Regions from separate parts of the Sporolactobacillus sp. Y61 genome, predicted to be linked through region 1. Evidence: riboswitches for the same ligand, from Rfam matches in the RefSeq annotation. Region 1 holds a riboswitch; each other region holds the start of a gene.
The links. A riboswitch is a leader RNA that binds a small molecule or an ion and turns the genes downstream of it on or off. The one in region 1 is predicted to bind S-adenosylmethionine.

Region 1 (10,558 bases):
GTAAAATATGATTACCTGCTGATTGCACTCGGATTTGAGTCAGAGACTTTTGGTATTGAAGGGATTCATGAACACGCCCTGGCTATTTCGGATATTCCGTCAGTTGAACGGATTCGCAAACATATCACAGATCAGTTTGATGCCTGGCAGCAGGATAAGGAGGAGGAACATCTGACCATTGTGGTTGGAGGTGCGGGGTTCACCAGCTTTGAACTTCTTGGGGAGCTTACAAACCGTTTGCCTGTGCTCGCCCGTCGATTTGGCATCCATCCGAAAAAGGTACGTGTGATCTGTATCGAGCCGAGTCCCCATGTGCTGCCGATGTTCGATCGTAAGCTGGCTGATTATGGGACACGAAAACTGCTCGCGCGCGGTGTTGAGTTTGTGATTGGACGGGTCAACCGGCTGGTTCCCGGTCACATTTATTATCGAAATGGCAATGAAATGCATGTCATTCATGCCGGCACATTTATCTGGACAGGAGGGGTTCGCGGGAGCTCAGTCATTGAGGCCTCCGGATTCAACCAGAAGCGCGGACGTGTCCGGGTTAACGACGATCTGACAGTGCCCGGCTATCCGGATATCATGATTATCGGCGATTGCTCGGCAGTAATCGATCCTGAAAGCGGCCATCCCTATCCCACAACAGCCCAGATTGCTCTGCAGCAGGCAGATTGTGCAGCATGTAACCTGCATGCACGTATCGAAAATCGGCCCGTAAAAGCTTTTGTTTATAAATGCAAGGGAACCGTCTGCTCGCTGGGCAGGAATGATGCAATGGGTGAAGTGATGGGGAAAAATCTCAAAGGCTACCCGGCTTCATTTATGAAAAAAGTCATTGAAAACCGCTCTCTGGCAAAAGTCGGTGGTGTTGAAACGATGCTGAAAAAAGGCAGATTCAGCTTCAGCAAATAATGAGGTGTACAAAAATACAGCCCGCTCTGTCAAAAAAACAGGGCGGGCTGTTTTATATGATGTCCGATTAAATAGCGTAATTACTTGCTGCTGACCGGTTCAGGGATTTTGGCAAGGGCCTGATCCAGATCCCAGATAATATCATCTACATCTTCAATACCGATCGATACACGGATCAGATCCGGTGTGACGCCTGCAACCGCCTGCTCTTCAGGTGTCAGTTCGGCATGTGTTGTACTTGCCGGGTGAATGATCAGTGATTTCGCATCGGCAACGTTAGCAAGCAGTGAGAACAGTTTGACATTGTTAATTAATGTTTTGCCGGCTTCCAGACCGCCCTTTACGCCGAATGTGAAAATCGAACCGGGACCTTTCGGGAGATATTTTTTAGACAGTTCGCGGTACGGGTTCCCTTCCAGTTCAGGGTAGTTGACCCAGGTGACCTTCGGGTGATTGTTCAGGAACTGAGCCACTTTGCGTGCGTTCTGAACATGACGTTCAACACGGACCGAGAGGGATTCAAGCCCTTGGAGGAAGTAGAAAGCGTTCTGCGGGCTGATGGTTGCGCCGGTATTTCGGAGCAGCTGAACACGGGCCTTCGCAGCGAATGAAGCCGGAGCGAGATCCGCATAAACAAGACCACCGTAGCTCTTGTCTGGTTCTGTAAAGTCAGGGAATTTGCCACTTGCACGCCAGTCGAACTTACCGCCGTCGACAATGACACCGCCGATTGCTGTACCATGGCCACCGATGAACTTTGTCGCTGAATGAACAACGACATCGGCCCCATATTCAATCGGACGGATCAGATAAGGCGTCCCGAATGTGTTATCGATAATAAACGGAATCTTATTTTCGTGGGCAATTTTTGCGACTGCTTCGATATCAAGTATATTGATCTTCGGGTTGCCGATCGTTTCACCGTAAACAGCTTTTGTTCTATCGTCAATCGCTTTTCGGAAGTTTTCCGGATCATCCGGGTCTACAAATTTAACGGTAATGCCGAGTTTCTTCAGGGTGACGGAGAAGAGTTCATAAGTACCGCCGTATAGCGTACTTGCGGAAACGATATTGTCGCCGCTGCTTGCAACATTCAGCACCGAATAGACGATCGCGGCAAGGCCTGAGGCGGTTGCCAGCCCGGCAACGCCGCCTTCCAGGGCGGCGATACGTTTTTCAAATACATCTTCTGTCGGGTTCATGATACGGGCATAAACATTGCCCGGCCTTTTCAACTGGAAGAAATCCGCAGCCTCATCCGCATCTTTGAAAACAAATGAACTGGTCTGATAAATCGGAACCGCCCGGGCGCCGGTTGCCGGATCCGGTACCTGTCCGGCGTGCACCTGCAATGTTTCAAAACCAAATTTTCTTTCTTCTGCCATCTTAATCTCTCCCTATACCCTTAATTTTTTCATTAAATAAAATCTTAGATCGGAAAGAGTTACAGATTGGAAAGAGCTGCTGTATGAAAAAGCTGCTTCCCGCAGAGAGGAAAGCAGCTTTTTCGCCGATTCTTTTCTTATCTGCCAGAATTTAATCTGCTGGAATTAACACCATACACGATTGCCGTGCTGGTTGTCGGGCTTCGCAGGGCCAGTCCCTCCGCCACTCTTGATAAGATTTATTTAATTGTTTTCAGTTTATTCCCATTTTTGATTTTTGTCAATACAAAATAACAAGTAATTCGGTAGTTTTTATATTAATTGGACCGGGTGCCGATCGGGAATCCCGGACTTGTGATGCAAAAAAGGGAAAGAGCATCATGCTCTTTCCCTTTATAAAGGCATGTATCTGCCCGACAGGCACAATCAATACAGACCTTCAGTGGATTCCTTTGTACTGATAAAAATGTTCTTTGTCTGGGTGTAAGCATCCAGAATACTCTTGTAGGTTTCACGGCCGATACCGGATTTCTTGTAACCGCCAAAAGGTGCACCGGCAGGCAGCTGGTTGTATGTGTTAACCCACATACGGCCGGTACGGACACCGCGGGCAACTTTAAGGGCCGTGTTCAGATTGCTGCTCCATACGGCGCCGCCAAGGCCGTAATCCGACTGGTTAGCCAGTTTGATGACTTCGTCCGCATCTTTAAACTTGATGACTGTAGCAACCGGCCCGAAAATTTCTTCCTGAGCGATTCTCATGTCGTTTGTTGCATCAGCAAGCAGCGTCGGTGCCATAAATACACCTTTGCCCAGATTGCCGTTTTCCAGCTTTTTACCACCGGTGACCAGCTTAGCACCTTCATCCTGGCCGATTTTTACATAATCAAGGATTTTTTCCAGTTGACGTTTATTCACCTGAGCGCCCATCTGAACGCCGTCTTCCCACGGCAGTCCGACTTTAACTTTATCAAATGCATCTTTCAGAGCGGCCAGGAATTTATCATAAATCCCTTCCTGAACGAAGAGGCGGGAGCCTGCGCAGCATACCTGACCCTGGTTGAACAGGATGCCGAGCTGGGCGCCTTCGATAGCGCGATCCCATGGTGCATCGTCGAAGAAGATATTGGCCGACTTGCCGCCAAGTTCCAGAGTAGCCGGAATCAGGCGCTTTGCTGCAGCATCAGCCACTTCATAGCCAACCTGAGTGGATCCGGTGAATGCCAGTTTAGCAAATCCCGGGTGATGCAACATATAATCACCGGAATCTGAGCCGCGGCCTGTCACAACGTTAACAACGCCGGCCGGAAGCACCTGATCGAGCAGTTTGGCAAATTCGAGCAGACTCAGTGATGTTGAAGATGACGGATGAATGACGACTGTGTTTCCTGCTGCAATCGCCGGGGCGATCTTCCAGGCAGCCATCAGGAACGGGAAGTTCCAAGGAACGATCTGACCGACAACTCCGATCGGTTCCTTCAGGTTAATCGTTAATGTATTTTCATCCAGAGCTTTTGCTGTTCCTTCTTCAGAACGGATCACACCTGCGAAATAGCGGAAGTGGTCTGAAGCCGACGGTACATCGACATATTTTGTTTCACGGATCGGTTTCCCGTTGTCCAGTGTTTCCACAAGTGCCAGATGATCGGCATTTTCATCAATCAGGTCGGCAATTTTCAGAAGAAGGGTGCTTCGTTCCTGAATACCAACTGTTTTCCATGTTTCAAATGCTTTTGTAGCTGCCTCTACCGCGGCATCTACATCTTCGTGGCTCGCATTTACGAATTCGGCGAGTTTTTCACCGGTACTGGGATTGTAACTGGTTATCTTACGCCCGTCTGAACCATCGACCCATTTCCCCCCGATATATAATTTATAATCTGTGTCGACTGCATGTTCCAGAACTGTACTTTGAATGCTCATATACAGTAACATCCCTTTCTCGTAATAGAGTTATATTGTTTACGCTTTCATTCTAATCTACTTTTTAGAAAATGAGAAAATATTTGCTCAGCCGCTGATCCGGATGTGTCTGTATTATTCAAACGGATAACGAATGCCCCACTGATCACGTACCTGCGTCATGATATCCACCACATCCCGTGTCAGAGGCAGCGTTTTTTCGACACGTTCACCCCGAACGGCAGCGTTCATATCGTTGAATTCATAGACCATGGCATGAGCGGTGCTCCCGGCTTCGATCGTTTCTACCTTGCCATCAGGATAAGTCAGGGTTGCCTGATCAGCACGGGGGAAATTGTCAACTGTAATATAGGCTCTGTCCCCTGTGACAATACCGCGCTTGGGCAGTTTGGCCCGCATGGTTAATGTGACTGTTGCCATCTCGTCATCTTTATTTTTCAGGATAATGCCTGATGACTCATCGACACCTGTCTCGAATTTTTTCACTGCCGTCAGTACCTGATCAGGCTGGCTCGACAGGAAGGAACGGACAAAGGACAGAGCGTATGTGCCGATATCCAGGAGGGCTCCTCCGGCAAGATCCTTACTGAAAAAGCGGTTCCTGACGTCATACGGTTTCAGACTTCCGAAGGTGACATTGACCATTTTCACTGTACCGATTTTCCCGCTGTTGATTATTTCCCGTAATTTCCGGTACAGTGGCATATGAAAAATCGTCATGGCCTCGGCCACAATCAACCCTTTTTCTTCAGCCAGACGGACGACCGGATCAAGCTGTCTGCTGCTGACTGTAATCGCCTTTTCACATAAAACGTGCTTCCCGTGCCTCAGGGATTTAAGAAGATACGCGTAATGGCTGGAATGCGGGGTCGAAAGATAAATTACATCGATATCAGGATCCGCAAGCATCTCATCATAACTCCCGTAGGCTTTTTCAATATGATGCTGTTCTGTAAAAGCTTTGGCCCGTCCCAGGTTTCGCGACCCGGCCGCGTAAATCGTTCCACCGGCCGCGTGTATCGCATCGGCAAATTCAGCAGCAATTCTTCCCGGGCCAAGGATGGCCCACTTCAGTTCCTTCATTATTGTGATCACCTCATATGGTGTTTTCTGATCAGGCGCATGCCGCCCTTTCAATCCTGCAGCAGCCGGCGCGCAGGATTTTTTTAACGTATCGTGACCCGTAGCACCCTTCCCCTTGAAATTGGAAGAATGTGCAAAATGGAGTAATAGGTGCAAAATAACGGTTAAAGTATAACTTTGCTGCATGGTAGTGTCAAAGAGAGAGAACCTCCTCTGCTGATGGATTGAAAGTGACTTACAGAGTGCGGAATGTGTTGTGATGAGAAAAAACAGTGACAAATCACTTTTAATCAGAATTGCGAGGATGTATTATGAACAAAATATGACACAGAATGCCATTGCCGGTGAACTGGGGAGATATCGGACGACGGTGGAAGCAGCCGGGGGTCTCGGAGCCCTGCGAGGCAGGTACATGAATACGCTTGTGACGACCGACGAAGCGCCCGTGCCATTCTTGAAAGGGCAGATTAACCTGGATCGGAAGACTTGTTCTCTCTACTTAATGGATGTTAAAATCAAGAAGTTGACAAAATATATCTATTTACTCGGAATGAAGTACTTCCGCCTCAGAAGGGAACGAAATGATCATGAAGAAATTATTTACAGGCATCATACTTATTGTTCTGGCTGCAGCGCTTGCCGCATGTGGTCAGGACAACGGATCGGATGCAGGAACTGGAAATCTTGCCGATCAGGTCAGGGAGCGGGGCGTTCTCAAAGTTGGAACGGAAGGGACTTACGCGCCCTATACTTACCATGACAGTAAAAGCAATAAACTGGTCGGCTTTGACGTAGATGTGATCCGTGAAGCAGGAAAACGGATGGGTGTCAAAGTAGCATTTAATGAATCAAACTGGGATTCTCTTTTTGCCGGACTGAATGCGAAAAGATTCGATACGATTGCCAATGATGTCGGAGTGACGCCAGACCGTCAGAAAAAATATGACTTTTCAAGGGCATATTCGACATCACAGTCCGTCATTGTCACAAGAAAGGACAATCATAAAATAAATGCACTTAAAGATTTGAAGGGTGTCAAAGTTGCTCAGGGGTTATCAAGCAATTACGGTGAAATGACGAAAAAGGCAGGAGCGGTCATCACGGGTCAGGATGATTTGTCAAAAGCCCTGAAACTGGTCAGTCAGGGCAGAGTTGAAGCGACTGTTAACGATCAGGGAGCGGTCCTGCAGTACTTTAAAACAACAGGGGATAAGAATTTGAAGATAGCCGCCGTTATCCCGTCAAATGCAGCTGACATTGCTTTTCCGGTAGTGAAAGATAGCGGGCTGGATAAGGTGCTCTCAGAGCAGCTTGAAGCGATGAAGAAAGATGGGACATTAAAGCAGATATCCGAAAAATATTTCGGAAAGGATATCAGTAAATAATGTTTTCCCTTGTAACAGGCACGATCACCATAGACTGGGAGCTGGCTGCGCAGTCTTTCTGGCCGCTTCTGCAGGGAGGGTTAGTCTATACCCTGCCGCTGGCTGTGATTTCCTTTTTCTTCGGATTGATCATCGCAATTTGTATGGCCATTTTCCGTCTGTCGCATAATTGGCTGCTACAGCGTATTGCCCGGGTCTATATCTCAATTATTCGCGGGACTCCGCTGCTTGTTCAGCTGGCGATCATTTTCTACGGACTGCCTGATCTTGGAATCAGAGTCAGCCCCTTTCCGGGGGCAATCATTGCTCTGTCGCTGAATGTCGGCGGTTATGCAGCTGAGACGATCCGTGCTTCGATCCTTTCGGTGCCGAGGGGTCAGTGGGAAGCCGGCTATACAATTGGGATGGGTTATGCCCAGACGCTGCGTCGGATTATTTTGCCCCAGGCAGCTCGTGTGTCGATTCCGCCTTTGTCGAATACATTTATCGGTCTGGTTAAAGATACGTCACTGGCTTCCACGATTACGGTAACGGAGCTATTCCGGAGAGCTCAGGAAATTACCGCGACGAGTTATGATTTTCTGCTGCTCTATTCCGAAGCGGCGCTGATTTACTGGCTATTCTGTTTCGTGCTTTCCATTATACAGGGACGCATTGAGTCAAGACTCGACCGGTTTACGGAACGGAATTAATGGAGGTGGATGAATATGCTGCTCAAGGTCAGCGGCATCGAAAAATCATTCTCAGGTAAACGGGTACTCAAGGGCATTGATTTCTCACTTGATGAGGGAAAGGTCCTGGTTATCATAGGCCCGTCCGGATCGGGGAAAACGACCATTCTGCGCAGTCTTAATCTGCTCGAGGTGCCGGAGAAGGGTCAGCTGCAGATTGATCATCTGCAGGTCAGATTCGGTCAGCCGATCAATCAGAAGATGATCAGAACCATCCGGCGTAAATCAGCCATGGTTTTCCAGAGTTTCAACCTGTTTCCGCATAAAACGGTCCTGGAAAATGTGATCGAGGGACCTGTCCAGGTCCAGAAGAAACCTGAAAAGGAAGCCATTCAGGAGGCAAATGAGATCCTGGAAAAAGTCGGTCTTGGGCAGCACAGGGATAAGTATCCGTATCAGCTTTCCGGCGGACAGCAGCAGCGGGTCGGTATTGCCCGGGCGGTTGCTCTAAAGCCGAAACTGCTGCTCTTTGACGAACCAACTTCTGCCCTGGATCCGGAACTGGTTTCCGATGTCCTGGGTGTCATGAAAAACCTGGCAAAAGACGGATGGACGATGGTCATTGTGACACATGAGCTGAGGTTTGCCGGAAAGGTAGCGGATGAAGTGCTGTTTGTTGATGACGGGATGATCCTGGAACGGGGGACGCCTGAAGCTGTTTTCAATCATCCGCAGCATGAACGGACCAGGCAATTCCTCAGCAGAGTGCTGAAAAATATGTAATCTGTTTAGACTGGCAGTCCGGAAAACCTTCCGGACTTTTTTCTTTATACGCGGAAATGGTACAGACCGTCCATAGTACCCGAATTCCTGTTTGTAGACATGCCTGCAATCAGGTATAATCGCTTATATATATTTTATTACGGAGGTGACTGATTTGGAGATAAATAAGAGACAGGCCATGAATGTGGCTATGGGAGCTGCCTTTCTCATGGCCATGTCGGCAGTGGGTCCCGGTTTTCTGACACAAACAGCAGCTTTTACCGGGCAGCTTGGCGCGGACTTTGGATTTGCCATATTAGTCTGTATTTTAGTGGACATAGGCGTTCAGCTGAATATCTGGCGGATCATCGTCATATCCGGGAAAAAAGCGCAGACGATTGCTAATGATCTGGTCCCCGGTCTCGGTTTTCTGCTGACGGTTCTGATTGTCATCGGCGGATTAACGTTCAATATTGGCAACGTTGGCGGTGTCGGCCTGAGCTTTAATGTACTCTTTGGCATGACACCGGAAAACGGGGCATTAATCGGCGGGATCATTGCTCTGGTGATTTTCCTTGTGCGTCATGCGTTAACGGTGATGGATCGGACTGTTCAGGTACTCGCCGTGATTACCGTTCTGTTACTGGTCTATATTCTGGCCGTCAATGCCCCTCCGGCGGGTGAAGCCATCACCCATTCATTTGTTCCGACAACTTTTGACTTTTATTCAATTGTCACCATTGTTGGCGGGACCGTCGGGGGGTATATCTCTTTCTCCGGTGGTCACCGGCTGCTCGAAGGTGGATTAAAGGGAAAAGAGAGTATTCCTTATATTAACCGTGGTGCTCTGACCGGGATCAGCGTTGCCTCTGTCGTCCGCATCATGCTGTTTCTGGCCGCATTAGCCGTAATCGCTGACGGATATAAACTCAATCCGCTTAATCCGGCGGCCAGTATTTTTCAACATTCTGCGGGGGACTTTGGCTATAAGTTCTTCGGCATCATTTTGTTTGCAGCCAGTCTGACCTCGGTTCTTGGGTCGACCTTTACATCAGTGTCCTTTCTGGATTATTCTAAATCTGAGGATAACAACAGTATTTTCAAAAGGATCCGTCCTTATCTGATTATTTTCTTTATCATCTTTTCGACCGCTGTTTTCTATTTTATTGGGAACCCGGCAAAAGTTCTCGTTGTTGTCGGTGCGATTAACGGGCTGATTCTTCCGATTGCTCTGGCAATTCTTCTGATTGCAGCGACCCGAAAGAAAATTATGGGGAAAGCTTACAGACATCCTCTGTGGCTCTCTATTTTCGGCTGGATTATTGTTGTGTTCATGGCCTATGCCGGCATTCAATCCGTGATCAAAGGGTTTTCGAATCTATTCTGAAACAAGGAGAATGGAAGGAGATGGAGATGCATGACTCAAATTGATCTGAACTGTGATTTGGGAGAAAGTTACGGACACTACGTCATCGGTAACGATCAACAGGTGCTTCCATTGATTTCATCGGCCAATATCGCCTGCGGGTTTCACGCGGGCGATTTTTCAGAGATGCACCGGACCGTAACGGCTGCACTCAGAAATCATGTGGCACTTGGCGCGCATCCCGGTCTACCCGATCTCATGGGATTTGGCAGGAGGGAAATGAAGGTGACATCTCTTGAAGTCTATGATATGGTGGTCTACCAGATTGGTGCGCTAAAGGCGGTTGCTGCTGCGCAGAAGGCTGCTCTGAATCATGTTAAACCCCATGGTGCACTGTATCATATGGCCTCGGGTCATAAAGAAATGGCAGATGCCGTGGTGCAGGCGATCAGGGATGTGGATCCGGCCCTGAAACTTTTTGCAATGGATGGGACCCATCTGGCAAAAGCCGGCGAGAGATCCGGCCTTCATGTCATTCATGAAGTGTTTGCCGACCGAACCTATCAGGCTGACGGATCACTGACCCCGCGCTCACAGCCTGATGCATTGATTACGGACACCGCGCAGGCGATGAAACAAGTGATGCAGATGATCAGGGAAAAAACGGTAACAACTGCCGGAGGAAAGAAGGTTCCGGTACGCGCGGAAACGATTTGTGTCCATGGTGACGGGGTTAAAGCACTGGCTTTTGCCGCTGAGATACGCCGGGGACTTGCAAAACAGGGACTGACAATAGCCGCCTGGCACTGAAGGGGAGCGATAATGATGATAGATTCCGCAACATTATCTGACCGGCATCCCGCTGAGGTCCGCCAGTTGATCCGGGAAGGGCAATGGGATAAACCGACGAGTGGTCTGGCGAATGGATATACTCAGGCTAATCTGGTCATTCTTCCCAAAAGTATGCCTACGATTTTCTGCTGTTCTGCCAGCGTAATCCCCGGCCATGTCCACTCCTTGAAGTGCTGGATACCGGTAATCCGTCAGTCCGGGAACTGGCAGACGGCG
Region 2 (10,558 bases), 800 kb from region 1:
CAGGAAAATCCTATGCTCTTGCCTGCCGTCTGATCAGAAGTATGGCTGCGTTTCCATTACATTTAAGTGTACATTTATTTGTCTAATTTGTGAATATGAAAAAAAGCCTGTGTCACGCGCAAATGTGACCCGATCGACAGATTCCGGCCGCATCCGTCAGGAAAAATCAGGACGACATTCTCAAAAATTATCCGGTTTACGACAGACAATTAACCGCACCGTTAACTGCTCAAACCCGTCATGCAAGTCCCCGACCGATCAAATATACTGTGCAATTTGTGCATTGGCGATCCTGTTGTATAATAAAATTTCCGGGGTTATGCTTCTGCATGGTGTTTGCCTGATTATATTGTGACTGCTCTCATAATCATAAGGACCGCACGCCCGGTTACCTGGATCGTTCATCGTTAAGGACAGAGACAGAAAAGCAGTAGACGGTAAAGGTGGTTAAATAAATTGAAGAAATTTGGTTTGGCAACGCAGATTTTCGCCGGACTGATCCTGGGGATTGTGGTTGGGGCTGTTTTTTACGGTAATGAAACAGCGATGGCTATTCTCCAGCCGTTCGGTGATATTTTTATTCATTTGATCAAGATGATCGTTATTCCGATTATTGTGTCGGCACTGATTGTCTCTATCGCCAGTGTCGGTGATGTGAAAAAACTTGGGAAACTCGGCGGGAAGACGATCATCTATTTTGAAATCATCACAACGCTGGCACTCGGGATCGGTCTGATTTCCGCCAACGTATTCCATCCGGGGTCGGGCATTAATCTATCCAGTCTTTCGAAGGGGGACATTTCCACTTATGAACAGACAGCCAGATCGAGTGAGCAGACAGGGGTGGTCAGCCATTTTGTCGACATCATCCCGAGTAATGTGTTTCAGTCACTGGCGCAGGGCGATCTGCTGCCGGTTATCTTTTTCTCAGTGATTTTCGGAATCGGCGTGGCATCGATCGGCAGACGCGGACAGCCAGTACTGAACTTTTTTGAAGGCACGCTGGAAGCGATGTACTGGGTCACCAATCTGGTCATGAAGTTTGCGGCATTCGGTGTGTTCGGGCTGATTGGCGTCAATGTGGCCCGGTTCGGTCTTTCTTCACTGATCCCGCTCGGCAAACTGGTGCTTGTCATTTACGGGACGATGATCTTGTTTGTTCTCCTCGTTCTCGGGCTGATCGCACGAGCTGCCGGAACACGTATTTTCACATTGTTCCGCATTCTAAAAGACGAACTGCTTCTTGCCTTCACAACTGCCAGTTCGGAAGCGGTCCTGCCCAGGCTGATGGATAAAATGGTCCGGTTTGGCTGTCCGAAATCGATCACGTCATTTGTGGTCCCGACCGGATATACGTTCAATCTGGATGGATCGGCAATCTATCAGTCGATTGCCGCCCTGTTCATTGCACAGATTTACGGTATTCACCTTTCCCTCGGCCATCAGCTGACTCTTCTTGTTATCCTGATGCTGACATCGAAAGGAATGGCCGGCGTGACCGGGGCATCGTTCGTTGTCCTTTTGACGACACTGGGGTCGATGGGACTGCCGCTGGAAGGCGTCGCATTCATTGCCGGCATTGACCGTATTCTGGATATGCTGCGGACTGTAGTCAATGTCGTCGGCAATGCACTCGCCTCAGTAGTCATGTCCAAATCAGAAGGTGTGTTTGATCAGAAAAAGTCAGAGGCCTATCTTCTCTCTCAGCATAAATTAGCGTGAAACAGGCCACGCTGCGGGGAACCCGGAGGATGATGTGAATCCCAAAAGTTGAACGCATCGGGCTGCTCCACCCGGGGGCTGCCCGTTAGTGCGCACTAAAAAAGTCCGGATCAGGTGGTCCGGACTTTTTTCTATATATCACGTTCAGGCAAATTGTTTATCAATGGCCTGATAATCTGCATCACTGAGCGAGACGTCGTACGCTCCGAGATTACTCAGCAGCTGTTCCGGCGTTCTGGCTCCGGGAATGACGGGCCCGATCAGCGGATTTTTCAGATACCACGCCAGTACGAGCTGAGCAACAGTCGCATGGCTTGCCTCGGCGATCGGTCTGAGCCGGTCCACTTTCCGGATATTCGCCTCCAGCTGATCCGCGGCGTACAGATCAATCTCGTGACGGTGATCCTCTTTCGTAAAGGTCGGCATATGATCTGCAGAATAACGGCCGGTGAGGAGCGCCGCCGCAAAGGGCTCATATGGAACGAAGGAGATCCGGTTTTCTTTCAGATAGGGCAGCAGCTGCTTTTCTGCTCCTCTCTGAAACAGATTGTACTGATTTTCAACCAGGTCGACATATCCGTCACGGTTTGCTTCCTTCACCTGTTCCAGTGAGAAATTGGAAACCCCGATGGCGCGGATCTTCCCTTCTTCCCGCAGTTTCTGCAGGGCACCGACGGCTTCAGCTTTCGGCGTATCTTCGTCCGGGAAGTGGATATAGAAAATATCCAGATAATCCGTCTGCAGACGTTTCAGGCTGTCCTCCACCGCCTGCCTCAGAAACTCCGGCGAATTGTTCAGTGTCACTGACCCGTCAGACGCCACCTGATGCGCCGCTTTAGAGGCCAGAATCACCTTGTGGCGGTCATTGTGCTGCAGAACCTCACCAATCAGTTCCTCCGAATGGCCGAGCCCGTACATGAAGGCCGTATCAATCATTTCCACCTTATGATCGATGGCTGTCTGAACGACTTTCCTGCCTGTTTCATCATCCAGATTTGGAAACAGATTATAGCCTCCGACTTTATTTGTGCCAAGTCCGAGCGGATTCACGTGGATTCCACTTTTTCCAATCACTGCTTTTTCCACCAATATGCACCAGCCTTTCTCTTTCTTTATTCATCGTAACCGGACAGGTCCATCATGGTCAAAAGATTTGATTGAGAAACATGTCACCGTTCATTTGCCCTCCAGCCTGCATTGGGGGGCCGGGCGAACGGGACGCGGATTTCACCCTGAAAAGCAAGGGAGAACAGAAAAAAACCGCCTGTTCGAAAAGGGCGGTCTTTTCCCTGTCGTCAGCTCATCAGCCGTTTTCTTTTTCCAATTACAAGTGCTAGTGCAATAAAGGCTGCTGTGAATATCAGAACAATGACCATGGCTGAAAGCGCAGGCTGAAGACTTTCCCAGCTGAAATCAGTCAGCCTGGCGATGTTTGCGTTCGCCTGGACATACCAGTAGGTCGGTGTAAAGCTGGCTATTTTCAGTACCGTGTCATTCAAAAACTCCTGCGGGACAAAGACGCCGCTGATAAAACTGGGGCCCAGTGTCAGGACATTAGCTACAGCCGATATGGCACTGAAATTTTTAATCAGGCTGCCGATCAGAAAACTGAGGCCGGAGATGCATGCCGTAAAGACCGTCGCATTCAGAATAAAATAGACCATGTTTGGTGTGCCGATGCTTTTGCCATCAAGCAGAAAACAGAAACCGACCAGCACCACCAGAGACACCACGGCGAACAGCAGAATGGCAGAGAACATTTGCAGGTTAAACTGCAGATGACGGATCGGTGAGCAAAAGATGCGCCGGCGGACATCAAGCTTATTGAACACCATCAGAACGGCGGAAATGCCCAGAATCAGAACGGCTGAAAGCGTATAGGAGAGAAAGTTGAAATAGTACATGGAAAAGCTCTCCGAGGTTTTCGCCTGTTTCTGTTTCTGTACCGTAACGCGCGTGTCACCGGCCAGGTTCTGTTTCAGTCGTTCGGCCAGCTGCTGCTGCGTCAGATCAGGGTCATGTTTCGCATACAGACGCACGAGATTCCAGTACTGCCGGACATGGAGGTCGATATAGGCGTTTTCTGCCGAGTTGGGGACAACCGTTTTTTCAATCTGCATCGAGCCGCTATCCAGCATATTTTCACTGTATCCCCGGGGGATGCGCATAATATATGTCACATTGCGAAAAAACAGGGCATCCTGCAGCTTTTCCGTCTGATCCGGGATGGAGATAAACTCGGCACTCTTTCCCAGCTCCTGGCGAAAGCCTTCAGTCAGCGGCGTTTTTTCTTCATCAATGAACGCGATTTTTGCCTTTTCCTGCCTGAAACCGGTCCGCCCTTCATATGTGCTGGTCGCTGAGATGGCGATGGAAATAGCCAGAAAGATCACGATATAAAGAGAAACAGAAAGCCAGTTTCTCAGGAATAGTTTCATACACAGCTTAAAGACTGGCATATTTTCGCCTCCTGACCATCAGATAGGTGCCCGCGCAGAACAGGATGATAAATCCGCACATCACGAGCAGGTTGAGCGTGAACCGGTGAAGCGAATCATAATAGTAAAGGGCATAGAATGCGTCGGTTAATAGATTGACCGGATTGATCCAGGCCAGCAGCGGGACGTGTTCGGCAATCAGGTATTTCATATTCAAATACATCATCCCGGCCAGGAAGGATCCGACCATCGTCACAACGATGAGGAGAGCGATTTTCAGCCCTTCTCCGGTTTTCACGATCGCACCGATAAAGGCACCGAATGACTGACCGAGAATACTGCCGACAAACGCAGTCAGAAGGACGTAACCGGTCCGGTGCCCGAAATCAATCCCCAGTCCATAATGGAGATAGGCCAGCAGTAGCAGGATTTCCGCATAGAGGATCAGTAACCCGGCGAAACTGCCGGCCAGAAACGCCTTCAGTTTATGAACGGGCGCCATATTGACTCTTGCCGCCCGGTCGGAAATGTCCGCCTGAATATCAGTCACTTCTTTCATGCCCCAGAAACTGCCGTACAGACAGGCCATGGCAATCAGCGAATAAAAGTAATTGAGCAGGTTATCCGGTTCCGCGCTGCCTCCTGCCGTTTCCTTGACAAAGTGATGCTGATCGCCAATATCGCTCAGCAGGCCGTCCTTCATGGCAACCGGATTTTCTGAAGCAATGCGCGTCACCGCCGCACTGGCGGATCGGTACTGATCGGCGAAGCTTTTCATGATGCTCTGATTCATGCCTGTCTCTTTGACCGTCAGTTCGATCGTCCGGCCACTTGTGTAATAGCCGTCAATCTTTCCCTGCCTCAGCCACTGATCAGCTTCAGCACGGCCGGTTGCCTGCTTCAGGTTAAAAAGCCGGTCCTTACCTGTCGACACCTCTTTCATCACGGCCTGAAACGGGGCGTCGAACGACTCTTCTCCGCCTGGGACGAGCGCCGCGTCAATCGGATGAAAAGCTTCATTATTGCCGATGTTCATAAACGCCATATAGAAAAAGGTGCCAAGGATAATCGGGAACAGAAAGGTCCAGAAGACCAGCTCCCGGTCGCGGATCAGACATTTCAATCGGTAAATAAATACATGCCGGAACATGACCCCACCTCCTTTTCAGTCCCGCAACTGTTTCCCGGTGATTTCCAGGAACACGTCGTTGAGGCTCGGTAGTTCAGAGTAAATTCTTCCAAAACCGATCTGATTTTTCTTTAAAAATTCAAGCACAGCCTCGAGGTTATTCGTTCCCTTGCCGGACTTGATAATCAGTCGCTTATCCGGATGTTCAACGGAAACGATGCCGGGCATATGGCGCAGTTCCTGCAGCTGCCCTTCATCAATGGAAAAAGCCTCGATTGTGATTTTTTCACCAAGGGTGATCATCGCCTTCAGTTCCTCTTTCGTGCCTGATGCAATCACCCGTCCTTTATCAAGGATGACGATCCGTGTACAGATCTGTTCCACTTCCTCCATATAATGAGAGGTATAAACGATGGTCGCCCCCTCTGCCTGAAGGCGTTCGATCCCTTCAAGAATCTTGTTCCGGCTCTGCGGATCCACCGCGACGGTCGGTTCATCAAGAAATATCAGTTTCGGTTTATGAGCAATGCCGCAGGCGATATTAAGTCGGCGCAGCAGGCCGCCGCTTAATTTCTTCGGTCGAAACTTGCGCCAGGCATCGAGTTCAACGAAGTGAATCGCCTCTTCGACAAGACGCTTCCGTTCCTCTCTGTCACTGATATACAGCCCGCAGAAATAGTCAATATTCTCATAAACGGTCAGTTCATCAAAGACGGCAACGTTCTGCATTACAATCCCGATATGTCTTTTAATCTCATAAGCGTCCGGAGACATCTTTTTCCCGAAGATCGTCACTTCCCCTTTATCAAACGTGAGCAGCGATAACATACAGTTTATCGCTGTGCTTTTGCCTGATCCATTAGGTCCGAGCAGGCCAAAGATCTCCCCTTCATGAACGTCAAGGGACAGGTGATCCAGGGCAACCAGATCACCATACCTTTTAACCAGATTGTGAACATGAATCATGGCTCGATCAGCTCCCTTCCCTTATATCTCCAGTGTATCCGGCGCCGCGCTTCTCTGGTAGTGCCGGCAATCATCAATTGAAATGACAATTGTCATGAATCACCGGCATTGTACCTGCACCGGAAAAATGCTTAAATAAATGTAACAGAATGAATCAGGGATGGAAGATCGCTATGGATGCACTCATCGATAAACTCATTTTAATGACCGGCTGTCTGGCCGTATACCTGACCGGGGCCACATTCACCGACAATGTAGCCCCCGTCCTTCTTTCCTTTACGTGTGCCTGTCTGCTCAGCTACTATGACCAGTCGCGCATCCGGCTCTTCCTGACGGCCGTGTACCTCTTACTTTCCTTTTTCCTGCCCTGGTTTTATGTTTTTCTGCCGCTGATCTGTTATGATTCCTTTTTTTCAAAAGGGCAGTGGATCCTGCTCCCGGGCGTGCTGTCACTTGCCGTCTCCCGGCCATCTGATATTCGGATTCAGATGCTCGTCCTGGCGCTCTTGCTGCTCTCCGCCTGTCTGAGATACCGGACGGCGTCCCTTTTTAAATTAAAAAATCAATTCTACGATCTGCGTGATACGAAGAAGGAGATGGCTTTTCGACTGAAAAAACAGAATCAGGATCTGCTGATAAACCAGGACACGGAAGTCCGCATGGCAACGCTTGGCGAACGCAACCGAATCGCAAGGGAGATTCACGATAATGTCGGTCATCTGCTCTCCCGTGCCCTGCTGCAGACCGGTGCCCTGCTGATCATCAACCGTGATAAAAAAACGAAAGAGGAGCTTTCGCGCTTAAAAGAGACACTGTCCGAGGCGATGACCAGCATCCGCTCCAGTGTACATGATCTGTATGACGAGTCGATCGATCTTGAAAAGCAGCTGAACGATCTGAAGGATAAGTTCACCTTTTGCCCGGTCACGCTTGATTATTCGGTTCATAAGCTGCCGGGAAGCAAAGTCAATGTCGCACTGATTTCGATTGTCCGGGAGGCTTTGTCCAACATGGCCCGTCATTCCAATGCGACAGCTGCCCGGATCATCCTTCGGGAACATCCGGCTTTCTACCAGTTAATGATTTCCGATAACGGGCAGGCGCGTCCGGTCGATACCGGTGAAGGCATCGGCCTGAAGAACATGCAGGACCGGGTTGAAGCGTTACGGGGTGTGATCAATTTCGAGATGGGGCAGGGATTTAAAATCTTTATTTCCGTACCTAAAAAGGCAGAGCAATTAAAGGAGGCAGAGCCATCATGAAGGTCCTTATTGTGGATGACGACCAGCTGGTGTCCGCATCGCTTCAGACGATACTTGAATCGGATCCGGTGATTCAGGTACTTGCATGCGGCGCGTCCGGAAGTCAGGCCATCTCCCTCTATCGCCGGCTGAAACCGGATATTCTGTTGATGGATATCCGGATGGACGCCATGACCGGGATAGACGCCGCAGCGGTGATCCTCAAAGAGGACCCGCAGGCAAATGTGCTCTTCCTGACCACGTTCTCAGATGACGAGTATATTATCGAAGCGTTAAAAATCGGAGCTAAGGGCTATATTCTGAAGCAGAACTTTGAAAGCATTATTCCGGCATTAAAAGCGGTGGCAAGCGGCCAGCGGGTCTTCGGCGATACGGTTGTCAGAAAAATCCCCGGACTGATCAGACAGAAGAGCCGGCCGGATTTCGAATCGTTTCATCTGAATAAACGTGAAATTGCGATGATCGAGCAGGTCGCAAGCGGGAAATCTAACCGTGAAATTGCCCAGGCCCTCTATCTCAGCGAAGGCACCGTCCGCAATTATATCAGTTCAATACTCGTTAAACTGGGGCTGCGTGATCGCACCCAGCTGGCCGTGTTCTACTATAAACAGCAGGGCTCATGATCCGCCCGCATGGAAAAAGGACGCAGGCTGTATACCCACGTCCTTGTTATCTTTACGCAGCCTTAGCCTATCCGCTGACCGCCGCTGCTGATGGCATCAATTTCTTTTCCCAGTTCCAGGCGTTTCTGTTTCAGGGCAAAAAGCTGCGCGGCGATCGCATCTGTTGGTTCAATCATATGGGTGCGGATTTTCTGACAGAGCGTGAGCAGCGCGCGGCTGACTTCCACATACTGGCGGCGAAGGGTGTGTTCATACCTCTCTGCCGAACTCCTGAACGCCTCCAGTAACTCAGTCAGCTTGACCCGAATCTGTGCCTGCCATTCTTTATCCTGTAATTCACCGGCGTAAAGGTATAAATCAAGATAGTTGTCAATCTGCGCGTATTCTGCGTCCCTGATCATGCGGATCTCCCCCTTTAATAAAAATCTTGTTCGTTTGCTTAATAAGCGGAGATTTTCCGCTTAAATGCAGAATAGAACGGGTTTCAGCGTATCATAAGCGGAATTTTTCCGATTAGGCAATGAAAGATCCTCTCTTTTCATGTTTTTGAAACCAATAGGCGGAATCCCTCCGTCTATTGAAGCTGTTTTGTATTCTTTTTACTAAGTTAAGCGGAATTTTTTCCGTCTACTCATTTACAGAGCCACCTGGCAGCGATGCCGAGCCTGTTTTCCGGGCAACGTCCACGACCGGCTGTTGGTCAGGCAAGTTGTCTCTATCTGCACAAAATTTCACGGCTCACAAGCTGCGTCCTTTGGAGCGTGGTGATTGACCCTCCCTGACGGAGCGGCGTGACACGGGCTATCTGCTGAAAAAAAAACGATTATCTTTCTTTTATACAAGAAAAATAATCGTCGGGTTTTTACGTTTATTTTTCTTATCTCTCAGATTGAGCATCTGCTGGAATTGACACCATACACCTTTTTCGATGCTGGTTGTCGGGTTTCATCGGGCCAGTCCCTCCGCCACTCTTGATAAGATATATTAAGTTGATATTAGTCTACTATGAATCAGGCCATTCTGTCAATGGAAAGAGCTTTCGGTTCATCACCTGAATGTCGGCGGACTGATATTTTCTCCAGTTCCCTGTGGTTCATATAATTCTGAATTCTGGTTTCTTCCGCTGCAGAAAGTCGCTGAAAAGCACACCATATTCGACCGCTGTCCTCCCATGTTTCACCTTTTTCCAGGCAACTGTTCCCTGCATATGTATCAGTGTCCCCTCATCCATCGGGAATGAGACATAGATAAGCACTTCCTCCTTTATCGGAAAATTAAGTGGACAGGAGAGCCTGATACCGCCAAGGCTGATGTCTTTTATTTTTGCATCCACATTTTTATTATTAAGTTTCCGGAGGTCGCGATCCCCGAAATCAAGGATCCGCACCTGGCACGGTTCATCGTCCACAACCAGCCGGTAGTGCTTTCGCCTGTCCGGGACCTTTTTTGATTTGGCTTCAAAAATCTGTTGTTCCAGTGTTCTGCCGGAAAGTTTCGTTTTCTTAACTGCACGTCTGATGTGGATGTAGCACAGGGTGACCATACAGAACAGGACGAGATCCAGACCTGATAAAAGCCAGATCCATGCCTGCGAACTAAGCATGCCCACGCACCGCCTTACCCAGCAGATGCGGACGACCGAGCGCATAGCCCTGCGCATAATGAATGCCCATTTCTCTGATGTAGTGAATATCCTTTGCGGTTTCAAGGCCCTCAAAAATCAGTTTTGTATGAAATTTTTCACAAAATCGGATAAGAAAAGCGACATACGCCTGTTTCTTCTCCGACGTTCTCAGGTCAATCGAAAAGTAACGGTCCAGTTTAATGTAATCGGCATCAATCTCGATCGTCCGGTTCATGTTATCGGGCCCCTTACCAAAATCATCCACGGCGATCCGTATGCCGGCCTGCCTGATCAGCTTCAGCACGTCCTGCAACCCGGACAGATCATCAATACGCTCGTTCTCAACCATCTCGAAAACCAGCTGTCCGGCAAGAAACGGATAAGTCCCGATCAGATCCTTGATCACGGAAACCAGACCGGCGTGCAGCAAGGTCGAAGGATAAATATTCAGGAATAACTTTTGCCCCTTATCCTTCTGCCCGGACTCGGCGAATGTACGGACGGCTTTTTGTACGGAATGAACATCCAGTTCATAAAGTCTTCGTTTCTTTTTGGCCAATTGATAAGCCTCCTCGACAGTCGAAAAAAGAGGCGACCTGAACAGGGCTTCAAAACCTTCAATCGTCCGGTTCTCCAGATTGACAATGGGTTGAAAATGGTGAAAAAATTTTCCTTTTGTAATGAAATTAATCCACAACACAAATACGCTCCTCCCTGAACATGAAGAAAAACTTGCCAGCCAGAACCCTGACAGCATAAGAAACCTTATCTTTCATTTCCTCCCAAAGAGAAAA
Region 3 (10,558 bases), 950 kb from region 1:
CCTTCACAGGATTGACTGTACCAAGGACATTGGAGACTTCCGTGCAAGCCACAATTTTAGTCTTGTCGGTTATGGTTTCCCGGATATCATCCAGATCCAGCGTACCATCCGGTTTCATCGGAAAGTATTTCAATTCAGCACCGGTCACCTGGGCAACCTGCTGCCACGGGATCAGATTGGCATGATGCTCCATCGGGGAAATAACAATTTCATCACCGGCTGTCAGATTCACTCTTCCATAGCCATAGGCCACAATATTAAGGGAATCTGTCGTCCCCCTTGTATATATAATTTCCTTCGTACTCTTTGCGTGAATAAATCGGCGGATTTTCTCCCTTGCCTCTTCAAATTGCTCTGTGGCCAGGGTACCAAGTGTATGGACACCGCGGTGAACATTCGAATTATAATTTTGATAATAGTCAACCAGCTTCTGAATAACCGAATTGGGCTTTTGAGAAGTCGCTGCGTTATCCAGGTAGACCAGCGGATGGCCGTTTACTTCACGGCCAAGGATCGGAAAATCTTTTCGGATGGTTTGTACGTCCAGCATCATCCCACCTTCCTTTCAATCAGCCCGGACAGCTGTTTGCGTACGCCCTCGATAGGGAGCAGATCAACGACCGGTTCGAGGAAACCTTCAACAATCAGCTTTTCAGCCGTTTCTCTTTTAATTCCGCGACTCATCAAATAATAAAGCTGGTCCGGATCGACACGGCCAACTGAAGCCGCGTGGCCGGCAATGACGTCATACTCGTCGATCAGGAGAATCGGGTTGGCATCGCCACGTGCTTTATCACTCAGCATCAGCACGCGCTGGGTCTGTTCCCCGTCAGCCTTGGAAGCGCCGTGTTCAATTTTCGTCCGCGCATTGAAAATCGAGTTGGAAGCATCTTTCTGAGCGCCCCGAACGAGCAGCCGGCTGACCGTTTCTTTACCGACATGGCGGATGTAATTATCAAAGTTCTGTTTTTGCGATCCGCTTCCGACACTGACGGCTTTCGTGTCACCGGAAGATCCGTCACCCTGCAGATTGGTTGCATTTTCCGAGACGGTATTCCCGTCGTTCATCTGGCCGAGTGCCCACTGGAGACTCCCGTCCCTTTCCACATTTCCCTGTCTGTTGATATAGGAAACCACGCCCCCTGTAAGGTTGTCAACGGCCCCATATTTGACCTGGGCATTCGTACCGACAGAGACTTCGTTGACCAGGTTGGCCACACTGTCTCCTGTGGATTCACTTGAAAGGTAACTTTCAATATAGGTGACTGAACTGCTCTCTTCAGCAATAATCAGTGAGTGAGCAATGAGTCCCGATGAGGGCGCGTCCTGATAATAGACGGTCTGCAGCGGTTCCTCAATGATAACGTTTTTTGGAACATAAAGGAATGACCCTCCGTTCACTAAAGCCGCATTCAGCGCTGTAAGTTTATGTTTGTCTGCCGGGGTGGTCTTAAAATAATATTTTTGTACCAGGTCACCGTATTTATGCATTGCGGTGGCCAGGTCTGTGAAAATAACCCCTTTTTGCTTAAGTTCTGCAGACAGCCTGCGGATGACAGGCCTGTTGTTATGGTGAATCAGAACATTCCCGCTTTTTTCCTCTTCACCAATCAGCTTGACAACCTCTTCCGGAAGCTGTGATTTTTCCGTCACCGTATTTTCCTGGATGTCATAATTAAAATTCGTAAAGTTCCAATCCGTGATTCTTGTTTTTTCCGTTTTCGGCAGTGGCAGTTGCTCTGCAAAACGTAGCCCCTCTAGACGTCTATTTAAAAACCATTCAGGTTCATTTCTTTTTTTTGAAAAGAGACTGATTTCTTCCGCGTCAAACGGAAGACTCATCAATTGCGTCGACATGTTCTCCCTCCTGACTCCCTGCATTTCTATTATGCCTCTACTGTCTCGTCGTCTTTGATGCCAAGTTCAGCTTTAAGTCCGTCATAACCTTCGTCCTCAAGCTTCAGGGCAAGATCCGGTCCGCCGGTTTTTACAATATGCCCATTCATCATCACATGGACCTTATCCGGTTTGATGTAATTGAGAAGGCGCTGATAATGAGTAATGATCAGACAGCCAAAATTTTCTGAACGCATGGAATTAACGCCCTTGGAAACCCACTTCAGGGCATCAATATCCAGTCCGGAGTCAATCTCATCCAAAATCGCAAACTTCGGTTCAAGCATAAGCAGCTGCAGAATTTCATTTCTTTTCTTTTCGCCACCGGAAAAGCCCTCGTTGACGTAACGTTCCGCAAATTTATGGTCCATTTCAAGAAGGTCCATCTTTTTATCAAGCTTTTTGATGAACTTCATCAGAGGTACTTCATTACCCTCACCGCGGCGGCCATTGATAGCGGTTCTCATAAAGTCTGCATTGGTTACACCACTGACTTCTCTGGGATACTGCATGGCAAGGAACAATCCGGCACGGGCCCGTTCGTCAACAGACATATCAAGGAGATTTTTTCCATTAAGTTCGACACTGCCTGCTGTGACTTCATACTTTGGATGCCCCATCACAGCAGAAGCAACCGTTGACTTTCCTGTTCCGTTCGGCCCCATCAGGGCGTGAATTTCTCCGCCTTTAATATCCAGATCAAAGCCTTTGACAATCGGCTTTCCTTCTACTGATACATGAAGATTTTTTATTTTTAATTCTGGTACTGTCATACCATAACCTCCAATAGTTAATGACGTGTGATCTGAAAGCTCACTGAAATAAATTCTCAGTCTATTCTCATTATCATCTTATATCACATGTAATCAGATAGCAACTAAAGCCCTCAGGAAAATACGTGAAAAATCTGTATAAACCTTTCTCTTCATTATAACGCTGATTTTACTCAAGAAAAATGGATGAACGGGTTTAGCATGACTCAGAATAAAAATAAAAATCCGTTTCCGGACAGTTGGCGGAAACAGATTTTTAAAACCACCCTCAGGTTAATCAGAGACCGGCAGTACAGCCCCTTTATATTTTGTTTTGATATAGTCCTGAATCTCCTTCGACTGAAGCACAGAGACAAGTTCTTTAATCGCCTTTTTCTTTTCATCACCCTTGCGCACAGCGACAACATTGGCATAAGGTGATTCTCCCCCCTCAAGAATCAGGGCATCCTTTTCCGGATTAAGTTTCGCCTGCAGAGCAAAATTCGTATTAATAGCAAACAGATCAGCTGCATTGTGCTGATAAGCTTTCGGCAGCAGAGCCGGATCAATCGGCTGAAGGAATTTCAGATGTTTTTTGTTCTCAATATCCTTCAATGTCGCCGCCATTTTGTCAACGCCCGGTTTTATTTTTAACAATCCCTTTGATTCAAGCAGCATCAGGATACGACCCTGTTCGGCTTTATTGTTGCTGATCTGGACGGTTGCGCCATCTTTAACATCATCAACAGACTTAAATTTACTTGAATAAATACCGAAGGGTTCAATGTGGATTTTTCCGGCGTTGACCAGATCCGTATGATGTTCTTTATTATATAAATCCAGGTACGGGATGTGCTGGAAGTAATTTGCATCAAGCTGTCCGGCAGCAAGTGCTTTGTTCGGCAGCACATAATCCTGGAATACTTTCACTTTCAGGTTGATGTTCGTTTTCTTAAGCAGCGGAGCCGCCTTTTTAAGTATTTCTGCATGCGGTACAGCCGTCGCGCCGACCGTCAGTGTTGTTTCTCCTTTTGTACCGCTTTGCGCACTGCCTCCGTTTCCGCAGGCAGCAAGCGCCAGAATAACGGATAAGGCCAGTATTAATGATAAAATTTTCCTTTTCATGTTGCAGTCCTCCAATAGTTCAGATGTGCTCTTCATTTAAAAATCCATCATTTATGATCTGTCTGTTTATCTCTTATCAACATGCCGGGTGATACGGTCACCGATAAACTGAATAATAAAAACAATAATCAGAATAATGACTGTCGCGACAAAGGTAATTTGATTATTATTCGCCTGAAAACCGTCATTGTATGCAATGGTGCCCAGTCCGCCTGCGCCGACAACGCCCGCCATCGCGGTATTACTGATTAAGGCAATCAGCGTGACGGTCATGCCGGAGATCAGCGACGGCCAGGCTTCAGGAAGCAGGACTTTAACAATGATCTGCAGGCGGGAAGCTCCCATCGCCTGAGCGGCTTCAATGACCCCTTTATCTACTTCCCGGAGACTGATCTCTACAAGGCGCCCGTAAAACGGGGCTGTCCCGATGATAATCGCAGGAAGAGCTGCTGTTGCGCCGATCATCGTCCGGACAATCAGAACAGTGAACGGAATCAGCAAGATAATTAAGATGATAAATGGAATCGATCGAAAGACATTGACAACTGCCGCAACAATCCGGTAAACAAACAGCTGCTCATAGAGCCCGCCTTTTGCCGTCAGGAAAAGAATCAGGCCGAGAATCAGACCAATAACAAAAGTCAGGACACCGGAAACCAGAGTCATATAAAGCGTTTGTTCGGTAGCCAGCCACATTCCCGGCCAGTCGATACTTGATAAGAAACCGTTCATCGGGAAATCACCTCAACTTCCAAATGCCCTGCCCGGAGCTTCTCAATGGAAGCTTTTATATCGGTTTCCGCACCGGTCAGATTTAATAGAAGAAGCCCTTCTGAACCGCCATTCACCGATGACAGATCGCCTTCAATGACAGCCACCTCAAGAGCCGGATTCCGGAATAAAATCGTCGACAGCGGTTTCTGGCTGTCCCCTTCCCTGAATGTGATGCGGATAATGGTCCCTCCCGGATGATGCTCCTGAAACGAGCTGATTCGCTCCTTTTCAGTCAGCGATTCGTCTGTCCGGCCGACAAACGATCTTGTGATCTCCTTCTGTGGATGCAGAAAAACATCATGAACGGAACCTTCTTCGACAATGATTCCCCGATCAAGGACAGCAACACGATCACAGATCTGATGAATGACATGCATCTCATGGGTAATGATCACAATCGTGATTCCCAGTTTCTTATTAATTTCGCTGAGCAGTCGGAGAATGTCCTCTGTTGTTTTCGGATCCAGTGCGGACGTCGCCTCATCACAGAGCAGCACTTTGGGGTTACTGGCAAGAGCCCGGGCAATGCCCACACGCTGCTTCTGGCCTCCGCTCAGCTGTGACGGATAGGACGAGTCGCGTCCTGATAGCCCGACGAGCCGAATCAGTTCCGACACCCGCTCCTTCCTTTTAGTTTTTGGAAGATGGGACAGTTCAAGCGGGAAAGCAATATTTTCAGCAACCGTGCGGGACCACAGCAGATTAAAGTGTTGAAAAATCATTCCAATCTGCTGTCTTTCCCTCCTCAATTGTTTATCTGATAAATCAGACAGCACACGCCCGTCCACTTCCACCTGACCGGATGTCGGCTTCTCCAGCATATTAATCAGCCGGATCAGCGTACTCTTACCGGCACCGCTGTAGCCGATGACGCCGAATATCTCACCCCGGCGGATGCTCAGGCTGACGTCAGACAAAGCTTCAACCGGTCCGGCATCAGTCTGGTAAACCTTTTTCACATCTTGAAGCTCAATCAACACCATTTCCTCACTTTCAAAACCTTTTCTATACGCTTAGCCGGATATTCCGGAAAATCCGAAACCTGTATCTCCTCCCTTTCACGCTTCATGAAGGTAAACAAAAAACTCCTCAATGAAAGAGGAGCCCGCTGCCTCTCTCATCTGCCAGAAACTTGCATTTCTGCAGGAATTAGCACCTTCCTGTCTTCCGAATAAACAGAAAACAGGGGTTGCCGGGCATCATCGGGCCAGTCCCTCCGCCGCTCTTGATAAGAGTGATTACCTATTCTTCTATTCTTATGCGTAAATTTAACTTAACATGGTGGCTGAAAGTTGTCAAATCGACGATTCAAAAAAACACCAGGCAAGATTTTCCTCCTGCCCGGCGTTTATGATCATTATGAAATTTTTAATTATTTTTTCGGCAACTTTAATTGATCACCTGCGAAAATCAGAGAAGAATGCAGATGATTTTCTTTCATCAGCTTGCTGACTGTCGTGCCATGCGCTCTTGCAATATCCCACAGGGTATCCCCGCGCTTAATCGCGTATGTTTTATTTGCCTGATTATGCGTCTGGCCTTTATTCTGCACATTGAAATTAAGCTTTTGACCCGGATAAATCACATCCGACTTCAAATGATTGTTCAGTTTAATTTCGGATACGCTGATTCCGTGATGTCTTGAAATCGCCCACAGGCTGTCACCCGTCCGGACGAAATAAGTTCCGCCGGACACTTTATCTGATTGAGCAGCGGCAGGACGTTCTGCCGACTGTGCAGGCTGCGCCGCTTCCTTAACTCCTGACTTATTAACCGTCTGTGCTTTCGGTTTTGCTGCAGGAACTTTAGCCGGTTCCGCTGCAGAAGCTGTTGTCGGTTTTGCTGCAGAAGCTGTTGTCGGCTTTTCTGCAGAAGCTTTAGCCGGTTTTGCTGCAGAAACCTTTGAAGGAGCTTTGGATGGCGAAATCGGATTGCCCTTCAGCCGGAGTACTTGGCCGGATCTAATCTGATTCGAGTTCAGCCCGTTCAGTGCTTTCAGCTGAGACACCGATACATCTGTCTTCTGACTGATTCCTGACAGCGTATCCCCGTCCTGAATTTTATAGGTTCCAGACGGCGTCGCCTGATTGTTGCTTGTGGCTTTCTGAGTCGTGTTCGAAGCCGGTGCGGCCTGTCTTACTGCAGGACGTACAGATTTTTTCGCTTTCTGAGCGGGTGGGGTGCTTTCAGAAATCCGTCTGGCGGTCACATATTTGGGTTCCCAGTAGCTGGATGCACCGCCATCAAAAATTTGCGTCTGACGGACACCTGTTTCTTCATTTTCAGCACTGATCATCTGGTTATTGCCCACATAGATCCCCACATGAGAAATTCCTTTATTATTGGTGTTAAAGAAGACGAGATCCCCGGCTGAAGGTTATCTCTGCTGACATAAGCACCGTACGCTGCCTGCCCCGCAGAACTGTGAGGCAGATTCACCCCTAAACGGGCAAAGACTTTCATCGTAAAGCCGGAGCAGTCGTTAGCTCCCCATCTGTATTGCTGACCAATACCCTGTCTGGCCAAACTTGCTGCATTTCCCGAAGGAGCTGCCTTTGCCTGATCTACTCCTCCGGCACCCGTTCCTGCTACAACCAGTCCGCCGATAAGCGTTGCTGATATAATTCCTTTTTTCTTCATTTTCGGATAACCTCCTGCTCGTATTTCAAAAATCACGCGTCGCTTATATGTACATGTGTATTAAACTTTTCAACAAGGTTAATCATAGTCCCCAGATTTTTCATGGCAGTTACATGCTGTTAACAGAAGCGATACGTCTTCATTACAGTTGTTTAATATTTGATGCAGGATAAGACAGCTATAAGAACATTTATCAGATCAGACAATTTTTTACAGAAAACAGCATGAGGATCTACCCGGAAAATGAAGAACAACGGCTTGCCCACTGGAAATCAGTTCTTCAGTTAAAAATTTTGCCCAAAAAAATAACCTGTCTCCTTTATCCGGAAACAGATTGATCTTCAAATAATGCACTTCAGCCTGCCGCCCCTGCCTGAACATCAGAATCCATGATTATGTTTTTCATCAGGCTTCCAGACGTTGCCGCAGGGCATGAGTCAACGCAACTGACCGCGGCTCACTGAGACGCATACCGCTCAGATCTTCAGCAGGCTTTTTCTTCTCCAGACCGTTAAAGGGATTTCTGAACAGTGAATTTTCTTTAATATAATGAAAAGTTGCTTTCGCAGCCTGGTTTTCACCGTTCTGAAATTTCCCCGTCAGCTCCCTGATAAATGGATACCAGACCGGTCTGGAGGAAGAAAGCTGCTGTTCAAGACGTAACGCAGAAAGCTGTCGCGCCTGATCCAGTGACAGCACTTTGTGAAACGCATTAGCCTTAAGATACAACAGGTATTTGCCCATCGACAGTCCCGCCTGTCTGGCATTCTGCCGTCCGGCCATCGATGCGATCTGCCACTTTGACGCCGATCCACTTCGTATGGCCGTCCGGGCCGTTCCTTCCGTGTATGCTTCGAATAATTTTCTGTTAAAATGGTCTCGCTCTGACCGCGTGATCTGATTGGTAAATACGGTCGTAATCAGACACAGGGTCTGTCCGGTTAACTGTCCCCGCGCATCGAGCCTCTCGAACAAATGTGATGTAAAGGCACTGAAAGACATATCCCGGAATGCATCCGGATCCGGAAGTAATGCTTTAGCATTCCCATCCAGGGTCTGAACGGAAATAATGCGCATGTCCGGATCGACACTCGCTTCAATATCGGATGCAACATCGAAACTGACATAGGCGGCAACCGGCCGGTCCGGCTGGAAGGTACTATGCGATAAGGGTGCAAAGCAGAACATGGAAAATCCAAGAGCCAGTACAGGTATAAGAAAATAACTGCCAAGATGAAATGAATGAGCAAGGTGAGCGGATAAAACCGTTTCCCCGACTGACAATGTGGCGGTGCGCCTCAGTCTGACCGATTCAAAATCACCATCATTTGTCAGAATGACAGCCCGGCGTCCCTGTTTGGAGACAAGAACTCCACGATTGTTCAGTTTCCTCCCCGCCCTTCTTACGTCAATGAACCTCTGAGTACTCCGGTTCAATATATGACTTTAGTGCATTGAATCCGCCGATATAGATCAGCGCTAATGCTATTATATACTTTCGATTCCTTTCAATGGTTTTGCGGCTGCATGAAACAAATTGCAGTAAATCTTTTATCGGCAGCTGCTTTTTCTTACGCAAAAACTGAACAAGCTCCTTGTGTTCTACAAGAATTTTCGCTGAAATCTTGGCGTTCTCACGGGCATCGGCATGTTTCGGGCAGTGCCTGCTCAGGACATCGAAGGTGATCCCGTATTCAAGCAACAGTTTTCTGTAACTGTCGATCTGTTCCGTGCGCTCACTGATCCGGCATTTTTCTTCATAAAAATCAATGGCTGCCTGCTGCTCAACATAGCTTTCTTCCATATTGTTTTCATCATCATGCTGCGCCTGATCCAGATAGATATTGCGCATTTGTCTTGATTCCTTACGTATGAAATCAATAATTCTGCGCCGAATAACCATATCGGCAAACGTCAGGAATTTACTGCCCTGTCCTTTTTTATACTGGTTTATGGCTTCATTAAAAGCGACCATTCCGACACTGAATTCATCCATGGTCTGATCAATAAAACGATTGCATACTTTAGAAACAACCTTTTTAATAAAAGGCTGGTACGATTCGATAATTTTATTTCTCAGGGTCTCATCGCCCTGCTGTGCTTTAAAAATATTGGTTTCAAGCGGAAAATTGTACGCTCCACCTATAGCAATCTGGCCGGCGCTCATCACGATTCCACCTCTCGCTTTTTTCTGGTCAATTGATCTTGATTTAAACATATCACGTCAATACAGTTCTGGTGAGTATTGTCAAAAACTTTTGTTAATGTCAAAATCTGTGCCGTATTTTCAGTCGAACGACATCGTTTCCTGTCAGAATCAGTAAAATGCCCTTGTCTCTTTTATACCATGACAGCTACCGCAGGGGAAGCGACATTATGGTAACATTCAGATGACAAGGGCTGTTAAAAAACATGATATTTTTACCAGATGGAGAGGGAGTCTGATCTCAGCCTTTTTCGCCGATCAGTTTCTCATAAGCCGCTGCGTCAAGTAACTGATTGAAAGCATCTGAGTCCACAGATTCAAGCTCAATCATCCAGGCCTTCTCATAGGGTGATTCGTTAACAAATTCGGGAGAATCCTCAAGATCACTATTTGTGTCCGATACCGTCCCGCCAACAGGTGCATAAAGTTCCGAGACGGTTTTCACCGATTCGACACTGCCGAACGAGTCTCCTTTTTTTAATTCATTGCCTGTCTCCGGTAATTCGACAAAAACAATATCACCTAATTCCTTCTGAGCGTACTCCGTGATTCCGATTCGGACTTTGCCGTCTGGTTCTTTTTTCACCCATTCATGATCTTTCGAGTAAAGTAAATCTTCAGGAATACTCATTATAATGCCTCCGTTTCAGTTAAGCGGCTGACCGCACTGTGTCTTTTTATTTTTTTTCAATACCATTATATCGTAATTTCTCTGTGATGCCCTTTAATTTTCCCTCATGACTTTGCCCCAGATGGCTTCGAACTGCTGCGGATTAAAGCCAACCGTAACATGTTCCCCGTCGGTTATAATCGGGCGTTTGATCAGCATGCCGTCAGCAGAAAGCCATTCCAGCCATTTTTCTTCAGGTTCGGTTCTGATCTTTGTCTTTATATCCTGGTCCCGATAATGTCTGCCACTTGTGTTAAAAAATTCCTTCAGAGGCAGTCCTGATTTTCGGTAGAGACTTCTGAGTTCATTCTTTGCAGGCGGATGCTCAGCAATCTGTATCTCGCTGTAGTTGATATCGTGGTCGTTTAACCATTTTCTCGCCTTTTTACATGTCCCGCAGGTCGGATAACCATACATCGTCAGCAACGTGCTTCACCACCCCTTCGCTTATTCTTTTTACCGGCTTTGTCCGCGCTGCCTGTTTTGCCCTTAATG

Region 2: it holds a riboswitch for S-adenosylmethionine, as region 1 does, so the genes downstream of both, ABNN70_RS07810 (hypothetical protein) here and ABNN70_RS04225 (O-acetylhomoserine aminocarboxypropyltransferase/cysteine synthase family protein) in region 1, are expected to answer to the same signal.
Region 3: it holds a riboswitch for S-adenosylmethionine, as region 1 does, so the genes downstream of both, ABNN70_RS08515 (ATP-binding cassette domain-containing protein) here and ABNN70_RS04225 (O-acetylhomoserine aminocarboxypropyltransferase/cysteine synthase family protein) in region 1, are expected to answer to the same signal.

Annotation. Positions count from the first base shown of each region.
Region 1 covers NZ_CP159510.1:841,585-852,142, forward strand. Annotated here, with positions in the region: gene ABNN70_RS04220 (NAD(P)/FAD-dependent oxidoreductase) at 1-915, shown strand, start outside; gene ABNN70_RS04225 (O-acetylhomoserine aminocarboxypropyltransferase/cysteine synthase family protein) at 996-2,300, opposite strand; SAM riboswitch class I at 2,435-2,539, opposite strand; gene ABNN70_RS04230 (aldehyde dehydrogenase family protein) at 2,727-4,223, opposite strand; gene ABNN70_RS04235 (Gfo/Idh/MocA family oxidoreductase) at 4,338-5,306, opposite strand; gene ABNN70_RS04240 (transporter substrate-binding domain-containing protein) at 5,894-6,691, shown strand; gene ABNN70_RS04245 (amino acid ABC transporter permease) at 6,691-7,383, shown strand; gene ABNN70_RS04250 (amino acid ABC transporter ATP-binding protein) at 7,402-8,145, shown strand; gene ABNN70_RS04255 (NRAMP family divalent metal transporter) at 8,324-9,511, shown strand; gene ABNN70_RS04260 (5-oxoprolinase subunit PxpA) at 9,542-10,300, shown strand; partial or broken gene ABNN70_RS04265 (putative hydro-lyase) at 10,316-10,558, shown strand, end outside.
Region 2 covers NZ_CP159510.1:1,644,902-1,655,459, reverse strand. Annotated here, with positions in the region: gene ABNN70_RS07845 (cation:dicarboxylase symporter family transporter) at 457-1,722, shown strand; gene ABNN70_RS07840 (aldo/keto reductase) at 1,867-2,811, opposite strand; gene ABNN70_RS07835 (ABC transporter permease) at 3,018-4,181, opposite strand; gene ABNN70_RS07830 (ABC transporter permease) at 4,168-5,310, opposite strand; gene ABNN70_RS07825 (ABC transporter ATP-binding protein) at 5,326-6,255, opposite strand; gene ABNN70_RS07820 (histidine kinase) at 6,429-7,517, shown strand; gene ABNN70_RS07815 (response regulator transcription factor) at 7,514-8,140, shown strand; gene ABNN70_RS07810 (hypothetical protein) at 8,203-8,541, opposite strand; SAM riboswitch class I at 9,015-9,121, opposite strand; gene ABNN70_RS07805 (PilZ domain-containing protein) at 9,234-9,743, opposite strand; gene ABNN70_RS07800 (EAL domain-containing protein) at 9,736-10,464, opposite strand.
Region 3 covers NZ_CP159510.1:1,794,597-1,805,154, reverse strand. Annotated here, with positions in the region: gene ABNN70_RS08540 (cysteine desulfurase) at 1-547, opposite strand, end outside; gene sufD (Fe-S cluster assembly protein SufD) at 550-1,857, opposite strand; gene sufC (Fe-S cluster assembly ATPase SufC) at 1,887-2,669, opposite strand; gene ABNN70_RS08525 (MetQ/NlpA family ABC transporter substrate-binding protein) at 2,943-3,773, opposite strand; gene ABNN70_RS08520 (methionine ABC transporter permease) at 3,840-4,505, opposite strand; gene ABNN70_RS08515 (ATP-binding cassette domain-containing protein) at 4,502-5,524, opposite strand; SAM riboswitch class I at 5,662-5,782, opposite strand; gene ABNN70_RS08510 (LysM peptidoglycan-binding domain-containing protein) at 5,920-6,555, opposite strand; partial or broken gene ABNN70_RS08505 (NlpC/P60 family protein) at 6,802-7,010, opposite strand; gene ABNN70_RS08500 (anti-sigma factor domain-containing protein) at 7,593-8,624, opposite strand; gene sigI (RNA polymerase sigma-I factor) at 8,596-9,354, opposite strand; gene gcvH (glycine cleavage system protein GcvH) at 9,635-10,024, opposite strand; gene ABNN70_RS08485 (Spx/MgsR family RNA polymerase-binding regulatory protein) at 10,118-10,480, opposite strand.